Regions from separate parts of the Parashewanella spongiae genome, predicted to be linked through region 3. Evidence: predicted binding sites of a transcription regulator. Region 3 holds the regulator's gene; each other region holds the start of a gene.
What was found. Region 3 encodes sigma-54, which starts transcription at its own class of promoters, with help from an activator protein. Its sites were predicted from a motif close to GTTGGCACGNNNNTNGNNT; they were not measured.

Region 1: E2I05_RS06940 (YccF domain-containing protein) is a predicted target of sigma-54. The motif match lies at 1,401-1,419, and genes of this name have one in related genera.
Region 2: flhA (flagellar biosynthesis protein FlhA) is a predicted target of sigma-54. The motif match lies at 1,831-1,849, and genes of this name have one in related genera.

What each region holds. Positions count from the first base shown of each region.
Region 1 is NZ_CP037952.1:1,809,493-1,812,779, forward strand. It holds partial or broken gene E2I05_RS06935 (IS110 family transposase) at 1-598, shown strand, start outside; gene E2I05_RS06940 (YccF domain-containing protein) at 954-1,364, opposite strand; gene E2I05_RS06945 (1-aminocyclopropane-1-carboxylate deaminase/D-cysteine desulfhydrase) at 1,505-2,422, shown strand; gene E2I05_RS06950 (hypothetical protein) at 3,010-3,287, opposite strand, start outside; gene E2I05_RS22980 (DUF6268 family outer membrane beta-barrel protein) at 3,203-3,287, opposite strand, start outside.
Region 2 is NZ_CP037952.1:3,607,340-3,610,626, forward strand. It holds gene flhA (flagellar biosynthesis protein FlhA) at 1-1,785, opposite strand, end outside; gene E2I05_RS14225 (methyl-accepting chemotaxis protein) at 1,917-3,287, shown strand, end outside.
Region 3 is NZ_CP037952.1:5,045,362-5,048,648, forward strand. It holds gene lptA (lipopolysaccharide transport periplasmic protein LptA) at 1-361, shown strand, start outside; gene lptB (LPS export ABC transporter ATP-binding protein) at 358-1,089, shown strand; gene E2I05_RS19985 (RNA polymerase factor sigma-54) at 1,148-2,620, shown strand; gene hpf (ribosome hibernation-promoting factor, HPF/YfiA family) at 2,654-2,941, shown strand; gene ptsN (PTS IIA-like nitrogen regulatory protein PtsN) at 2,944-3,287, shown strand, end outside.

The DNA.
Region 1 (3,287 bases), 2.2 Mb from region 3:
AATTTAACAAGCTGGGTCATGAAGTGAAAGCCATCGCACCTCAGTACGTAGTGCCTTTTAGAATGGGGAACAAGAACGATTACAACGATGCTTTGGCAATAGCGGAAGCATCTCAACGAAACTCTATGCGTTTCGTCCCTATTAAAACGGTTGAGCAGCAAGGAATACAAGTACTGCACCGAATAAGAGAGCAACGGACTAAAATGAAAACAGCGCTAGGCAATCAAATCCAGGAATTGGACCAATTATTGCGACCATTTTATATGCCTCAATGGGAGATGGTAATCAGTTCAAAAATGGTCGACATTTCAGTGCTTGGCTTGGCATTGTGCCTAAACAGTACACATCGGACGACAACCCGAACTTAAAAGGGGTAAGTAAGCGTGGCAATGCGTATTTAAGAAAACAATTGATTAACGGTGCTCGCTCTGTCATCACTCGGGTAGAGACGAAAAACGACCGAGTGAGCCGCTGGTGTCAGGAACTAAAGCAAGGCTTGCCGTTCAACAAAGCCGTTGTTGCTTTAGCCAACAAAATGGCTCGTATGGCTTGGGCAATGCTTAACCACAACGAAGAATACAAGCTGAAAATAGCTTAACAGTAAGAAAGAGAATGAGTAGCAAAGCTACTAATTAAGGTTAATGTTCAACGGGTTGCTCCAGAATTTGCAGCACATTAATTGATGAAAAACGGTTCAGCACCGCTCTATTGAAACCTGATAGTACCTAAGACCGTTATAGGTCGTGATAATTGATAAGGTAATAGGAGCGGATAACCATCAAGGCTACAAGGTTAATCTTTTGATAAATAAGCCGAATATATGACAGTAATGAATCCTGTTTTTTAATAATTAATGCCATTGCAAATGGGAGAGTCCATATATGGTATTATTAAAAAATCGCGAGATAGTTTATAGCTACCTCGCGATATATAGCAATGATTACAACCATAAACTATTGAGGTTTGGCTACAACAGATTGTCCAATAGGAGCAAGGCTTAGCAACGCCAGTTTGAGGTGCTGTATTCCAAATGGAATACCTATAATAGTGACAAAACAGGCAACAGCGTGAGTAAGGTGACCAATCGCTAACCAAATTCCAAATAAAAGGAACCAAATTACGTTACCAATAGTTCCAAATAGGCCAGTGCCAAAGTCTTCTCGGCCATAAAGTGTTCGACGGTTTATTTGTTCATTTCCGAAAGGCCAAAAAGCCATCTCGCCGATTACGAAACATGATCTGCCAAATGGAATGCCTATGATACTAATAAAGCAAAGAAGCCCCGCTAACCACCAAGCTAAACCCATCACAAAACCACCTAGAATGAACCACGCAATGTTAAAAATCAATCTAAAAACAGCCAATAATAGCTCCAAAATTAGTTATTGTTGGTAAAGATAAAGCGATAATCATGCCAATATGATAACTCTATGATTTTACTGAAAACCAGCATTGATTTTGATAAGATAGCTCAATATGAAATCGTAAGAAATACTATTAAGTGATGAAATTAACTCATAGCCCAGTCGATGAAATGCAGTTCTCAGAAACGAAGATATTCGTTAAACGAGATGATTTATTACATCCAGAGTTTAGCGGGAATAAGGCAAGAAAATTTAAGTACTTTTTAGACAGTGATTTATCAGGCATAACCAAATTAATTGGTTATGGTTCTTGCCAAGCCAATTCACTCTATTCTTTATCATGTTTAGCGAAGCTTAAAGAAATTCAATTAGATTTTTATGTTGATAAAATTCCTGAATATTTAAAAGAAAACCCTGCTGGAAATTTTTCTGCTTCACTCAAAAATGGTGCAAACATTCTTGAGGTTGACTCGGAGAAAGTTAAACAAAAAGGAGGGAAATTAGAGTGGCTTGAATTTATCAATCATGGGTATGAAGACCAAATTCTCATACCTGAAGGTGGGCGTTGTGAATATGCCAAGCATGGTATTTATGAGTTAGCACAAGAAATAGTGGAATGGCGCAACAATAGCAATATTGGTGGGCTACACGTGTTTTTGCCATCAGGAACAGGTACTACAGCTTTATTTTTACAGCAGTATTTTGTTGATTTGGGCTGTGATATTCAAGTTTATACTTGCGCTGTGGTTGGTGGTGAATCGTATTTATTGCAGCAATTTGAACAACTAACCAATGACACACGGTATTTTCCGAAAATATTATCTGTTGGTAAAAAGTATCATTTTGGTAAACTGTATCTAAATTTTTATTCGATGTGGCAGAAAATCTGTGAAGCAGGCATCGAATTTGAGCTTATTTATGATCCTCTAGGGTTTATTACAATTGAGAAGCACATAGAAGAATTATCGAGTTGTACCTTAATGTATATTCATCAAGGTGGACTTAAAGGGAATGAAACAATGTTGCCTCGATATTGTCGAAAATTTGATCTCAGATAGTATTGTTGTGAATTAGCGTCTAGTAGCAAAAAAATGGTGATAAACAGAGATGTTTTTTCGAATGATTTCTAAGAAAGATAAAGGAGATTAGTTTCAGGTTTTGTAATTTTATTACAGGTTTTTCACTTTGACATTTTTATGAACTTTTCATAAAAATGGCATGAATGCTAGGTTACAGGCAGTTATCCACTAAAACTGTGGATAAGCTTGTGGATGACCGTTAAAAAAGGCCTTCAACCCCTTGATACCTCTGGATTGATGTTAAAATGAGTTCATATTGTTGCAATTATAAAATAACATATAAAACAGTATGATAGGTGAAATCTATTTTTATCTTGATCTGTACAGTATTGTTTCATAAATGTAACAAATTCAAACTATGTTCTTGTGCATTATTTAGCTTTATATTGGTATTAATTCATATGAATTGCTGTTATACCGTCACCTAGAAGAGTAATTCAGGATTTTAAAAGTTTTGCAAGGTGTATCACAAATCTTGTAAATTTTCAGTTTGATTTTTTGCAAAAAGTGTTGGTAGGCGCTTTATGTTTTTTCTAAATGAAGCTTATAGGATTCAAATATCGACGTTAAAAATGGTAACTAAGTTGAATAGCACCAGCAAAATGGTTTGCTCGATCAAATTTACCTAAGCTATCGCTAAATTCCAATTGACTATTTGTATAATAACCAAGATGCATTAGTGCAGTGAATACTGGTGTTGCTTTATATTTCAAACTAATAAAGCTTAACGTATCATTTAATTCAGCAGTTACTTTGTTCTCAGAAATTATAAACCTTTCTCTTTTTACTGTTGCCCCTATACCTAGCGAAGCTTTTTCGTTGAGTTTGTACTGCAACTCTATAC
Region 2 (3,287 bases), 1.4 Mb from region 3:
GGCAATCTCTTGAACAATCATTCGTTTGAGCGCTATTCGTACAGCTGCGGTCAGAACTTCGGTGTCAGTGCTTTTTGGGCCATACTCAAGCAAAGTTTGAACAATAGTGCGTAGATCACGAACTGAAACACCTTCATTCAATAGGTTTTGCATCACTTTTACGACAGTACCCAGCCCCATCACTTCAGGAATAAAGCCATCGATCAATTTAGGCGACTGTTTCTGCAAAATATCAAGCAATTGCTGAACTTCTTCGTACCCTAATAATTTAGCAGCATTGTTATTCAGCAATTGGCTAATATGAGTAGCAACTACTGTGGCGGCATCAACAACGGTATAACCTAAGGTTTGTGCGTGCTCTTTTTGATCCGGTGTTATCCAAACGGCTTCAAGTCCAAAAGCCGGATCTTTTGTCTCAACACCATCTAATTTCCCATAAACTTGCCCGGGATTGATCGCAAGTTCACAGTCGTGCCTGATTTCTGATTCACCGACCACAACGCCCATCAATGAGATTTGATACATATTAGGTGCAAGATCTAAATTATCGCGGATATGCACTGACGGTACTAAGAAACCAAGCTCTTGTGACAGCTTTTTTCTGACGCCTTTGATGCGTGCTAGCAATTCACCACCTTGGCTTTTATCAACTAATGGAATTAAGCGATAACCGACTTCTAAACCGATAGTGTCTACATGACGAACATCATCCCAACTCAATTCTTTTTGCTCCTTATCAAGCTTGTCTACTGGTTCAGCTTTTGCCAAAGCAAGCGATTCCGCTTTTTTCTGCTTATTTCGGCGATAAATGTAATAAGCGGCTCCGCCAGTCATCGCAGCAAAACTCAAGAAAGCAATGTGAGGCATACCAGGAACAAGCCCCATTATAAGTAAAAGACCAGCAGCGATACCTAATGACTTATGATTGTCGAACATTTGACTCATCATCATGTTACCCATATCGCCAGATTCATTCTGACGGGTAACCATTAATGCTGCCGCTATGGATAAGAGTAAACCCGGTATTTGTGCAACCAGACCATCACCAATAATCAATAGCGTGTAGATTTCAACAGCTTCTGATAGTTCCAAGCCATGCTGAACCATACCAATTACAAAGCCACCTAAGATATTGATGACCAAAATCATAATTCCGGCAATCGCATCACCTTTTACAAATTTAGAAGCACCATCCATTGCACCATAAAAATCTGCCTCTCTTGTGACGTCTTCTCGGCGAGCTCGAGCTTGATCTTGATTGATTATCCCCGCATTCAAGTCCGCATCTATCGCCATTTGTTTTCCTGGCATAGCATCTAATGTAAAGCGAGCACTTACCTCAGCGATACGTCCTGCACCTTTCGTAACTACCGCAAAGTTGATAATAATGAGAATGATGAAAACAACGAGACCAACGGCGTAATTGCCACCAATAACTACAGAGCCAAACGCTTCAATCACTTTACCAGCTGCATCTCCTCCGTTATGACCTTCTAGCAACACGACCCTTGTAGAAGCAACATTTAAAGCCAAACGCAATAAGGTAGCAATCAGTAATACCGTAGGGAATGCAGCAAAATCTAAAGGACGTCCCGAGTAAATAGCAACAAGAAGTACAACAAGCGCAAGCGCGATATTAAATGAGAATAACGTATCTAGCAGAAGAGGAGGGATTGGTAATATAATCATTGCCATTGCTGCCATTACCAGCAATGGTGTCCCTATCCCCTTAAAATTTGAGACTTTGACTTGTTTAAATTGACCTAGCGTTGCTTTTACATCCATTACCGATAGCCCAAACTTTGACACCTAGAGAATTCTTTCTATTTGAAGCAATTTATAGGCCAACTGTAAAAATAATTAGAGTTTTAAGTAACCTCACAAAACTTGAAATAACCTATCAAGATTAAAGCCATATGGCCGATATTTTTTTGCCGTATTTCAATTTTGATGATGTTATGACAAATTCTCTTTCTATTCGTGCTCTCGTTTTAACAACACTTGCTACAATTTTTTTAGTTGTATTGTCCGTTACACTTTGGTTTGGTGCATCAAGTCAACAGGAGCACCTTGAAAGTTACGCTCAGCAGCATTCACACAGTCTTTCACAATCATATTTTGATTCACTGAACACTATGATGTTGACAGGTACCATTGCAAACAGAGGCTTACTTAGGGATAAAATGACGGCTGACAAGTCAGTCAAAGACATCCGGGTGATCCGCAGCGATGAATTGAATAAAGTCTTTGGACAAGGTTTAGCAAGTGAAAGTGTTCGAGATGAGCTCGATAAAAAAGCCTTGTCTGGACAAGAAATAAACATCATAAAAAGTACCCAAGAAGGCCGTGTTTTCACTCAAATAAAACCTGTGCGAGCAACATCGAACTATCAAGGTGTCAATTGCTTAGGCTGTCATCAAGTTTCTGAAAATACTATTTTAGGTGCCATTCGGGTAGATTATTCATTAGCTGAAGATGATAAGAAACTGCACAACAGTTTACTTAAAAGTGCAGCTATACAAATTAGCTTTTTCATTTTAGCTTTTGTCGCTACAGCATATATTTTAAATAAACTGGTCATTAGTCGATTACGTCAATTACGCCATACCATGAATAATATTGCCGACAACGCAGATCTGACGTTACAACTGGATGTAACGAGAAATGACGAAATCGGTACTCTCTCTAGTACATTCAACAGAATGATCTCACAAATCAACCTAACCCTTTGCACAGTGGTTGACAACGCAAAACAAGTCACCGAGTCTGCTAAAGAAATTGCTTCCATGTCTGAGACTACTAAACACGAAGTGCTGATCCAAAAATCCAGTACAGCACAAGTAGCAACAGCGATAACTGAAATGGCCGCTTCTGCAGAGCAAGTACGCTGTAATTCTAATACAACCGCTGAACAATCACAGATTACCAACTCAACCGTATCAAACGGTGAGCAACAGGCTAAAGCCGCAGTTTGTGCGATTGAACACCTGCAAATGGAAGTACAGCAAGGGGCAACTCGTATTCGTCAGTTAGATCATCGTACCGATGAAGTTGCAGCTGTGCTTAGCGTTATTTCCGGTATTGCTGAGCAAACAAATTTATTAGCTCTCAATGCTGCAATTGAGGCAGCACGCGCAGGAGAACAAGGTAGAGGCTTTGCCGTTGTCGCGGATGAAGTAAGAACACTCGCTTCAAGAACTCAGGATTCTACAAAAGACATTAGGGATACAATAGAGGGATTAAAGACTGAGGCATCTGATTGTGTGTCTATAATGGACAGAGCCTCT
Region 3 (3,287 bases):
AGAGTTGAATGCTTTTAATGATAAACAAAATGGCAATAAAATTTTAACTGTTTTAGGAAATCCTGCTACATTTTTTCAAATATTGGATGACGGTCAACAGGGTACGGCGAGTGCAAAAAAAATTCGTTACGATAAAAAAACGGGTACGTTAGTGCTATCCGGAAATGCCATTTTAGATGTGGGTGGTAGCAAGTGGACCGCTGAAGTCATTCGTTATAACATTGAAAATCAACACGCTATTGCAGAAAGCTCTTCAGATGGTAACAGCCGAGTTAGAACGGTTATTCCTGCTGACAACTACCAAAAGCTGAATAAGCAAGAGAAAGACAAAAAAAAAGCTCAAACTGAGAAAAAACAATGACTCAGAAAACCTTAACAGCCAAACATCTCGCCAAAAGTTATAAAAATCGTCAAGTCGTTAAAGATGTCAGTTTAACGATTTCAACGGGTCAAATCGTTGGGTTACTCGGGCCCAATGGTGCAGGTAAAACCACCACTTTCTACATGGTTGTTGGTCTGGTAAAAAGCGATCTCGGTGAAATCCTGATCGATGATGACAATTTAACCCTTGACCCTATGCACCTACGCGCTCGCAAAGGCATAGGTTACTTACCGCAAGAGGCCAGTATTTTCAGAAAGTTGTCGGTATTTGATAACATCATGGCGGTATTGCAAACTCGTAAAGACTTAAGCGTCAACGAACGTTCAGAGCAACTTGAACACTTGCTCGAAGAATTCCACATTACTCACATTCGAGACAATCTAGGCATGTCATTGTCTGGTGGTGAACGCCGCCGTGTTGAAATTGCACGCGCTTTGGCGGCTAATCCTCAGTTCATTTTATTGGATGAACCATTTGCCGGTGTTGACCCTATTTCAGTGATTGATATCAAAAAAATTATCGAACAGTTGCGTGATCGCGGTTTGGGCGTATTAATCACTGATCACAATGTGCGGGAAACACTGGATGTTTGTGAACGTGCTTATATTGTCAGTCACGGTAACTTAATCGCCGAAGGCACGCCGGAAGAAATATTAGATAATCAGCAAGTCAGAGCAGTGTACTTAGGCGAACAATTCACGTTATAGTTAAGGCATGAAGCCAACGTTTTTTACGAAAAAATAACAATAAGGGAATAGCGGTAACATGAAAGCGTCACTCCAGCTCAAGTTGGGACAAAGTCTAACCATGACGCCTCAACTGCAACAAGCCATTCGCTTATTGCAGTTGTCGTCGTTAGAGTTGCAGCAAGAAATCCAACAAGCTCTTGAGTCAAACCCACTATTAGAACTCGATGAAGAACAATTTGGTGATACCGACACCAGTGAAAACCTTAATACAGATAGCCATGACACCAGCGAAGATTCTACTCCAGTAGAAACCGCTGCCGTTGACACCTCCGATGCCATGACTCAAGACTCAATGCCAGAAGAGCTGCCCGTCGACACCACGTGGGATGAAGTGTATACCGCTGCACCAAACTCAAGCTCTGGTGCTATGATTTCTGATGATGACACGCCATTTCATGGAGCAACCAGCCACGGTTTATTTGAACATTTAGAATGGCAAAAAAACCTCACACCTTTCACTGACATTGATGCTGCCATCGCCACTACCATTATCGAAGCCATTGACGAACGTGGTTACTTAACCCAAACCACCGAAGATATTCTTGAAGCAATGGGAGATCCAGAAGTAGAACTCGACGAGGTAGAAGCGGTATTAAAACGGGTTCAGCACTTCGATCCTATCGGTGTAGGCGCCAGAGACATCAGTGAATGTTTATCAATTCAGCTTTCTCATATTGATCCCGAAACACCATTACTAGAAGTCACAAAACAGTTAGCCCATGAATTTTTACCCTTGATTGCTACTCGTGACTTTCGAACTCTGATGAAAAAAACTAAGCTTAAAGAAGCTCAGCTAAAAGAGGCGATAGCACTTATTCAAACTTTAGACCCTAGACCGGGCTTATCCATTGGTCAAACGACGGATGATTATGTGATACCGGATGTATCAGTAACCAAAAAAAGTGGTCGCTGGCACGTAGAGCTTAACCCCAACAATATGCCAAAAGTAGGGGTTAACCAACAATATGCTGCGCTTGCTAAAACAAGTCGCGGCAATGCTGATGGACAGTTTTTACGTGGGCACCTGCAAGATGCAAAATGGTTTATAAAAAGTATAGAGAGTCGTAATGATACCTTATTAAAGGTATCCAATTGCATCGTTAAAAATCAGCAAGCTTTTCTTGAGCATGGCCCTGAAGCCATGAAAGCCATGATCCTCAATGACGTGGCAGAAGAAGTAGAAATGCATGAGTCGACGATATCTCGGGTAACGACACAAAAGTTCATGCATACCCCAAGAGGTGTTTTTGAGCTTAAGTACTTTTTCTCTAGCCATGTCGCGACCGACGATGGCGGTGAATGTTCATCAACGGCCATCAGGGCATTCATTAAAAAATTAGTTGCTGCTGAGAATCAAAAGAAGCCATTGAGCGATAATAAAATGGCGCAATTACTGGCAGAACAAGGAATTAATGTTGCAAGGCGCACAATAGCCAAATACCGAGAAGCAATGCTAATACCACCATCAAATCAGCGCAAGAGTTTGTAATGACTTAAAAAACACAAGCAGGAGGCAATGGATATGCAAATTAATATTACTGGGCAGGAACGTGAAGTCACTCAATCACTTAGAGAATACGTCAGCAATAAGTTTGCAAAACTTGAACGTCATAGTGAACAGATCAATAATGTGCGCGTTGTTTTAAACGTACAAAAAACCAATCAAACCGCTGAAGCAACCATTTTGCTCAGAGGAAAAGAAGTATATGCCAAATCACAACACGTTGAGATGTATGCGGCGATTGATACCTTACTTGATAAACTGGATAGACAAGTGATTAAACACAAACAAAAGCTGACTAACTATTGATGATGGAACTTAAAATCATCCTGAAACCAGAATGCACAACTTGTGCAACACCTGGTAGCAAAAAGAAAGTATTAGAGCTGATCAGCGATTTAATTGCCGCTCAGTACCCTGATTTATCAGGCCAAGAAATATTCGAAAGCCTATTGAGCCGAGAAAAAATGGGCAGTACAGGTATCGGTAATGGCATTGCAATACCACATGGTCGATTAGACAGTATTGATACTCCGATTGCCGCACTTATCAAATGTGAACAGCCAGTTCAATTTGAAGCCATTGATAAGCAACCCGTTGATATTTTGTTTGCTTTATTGGTGCCATCTGATCAATGCCAGCAGCATTTAACCAC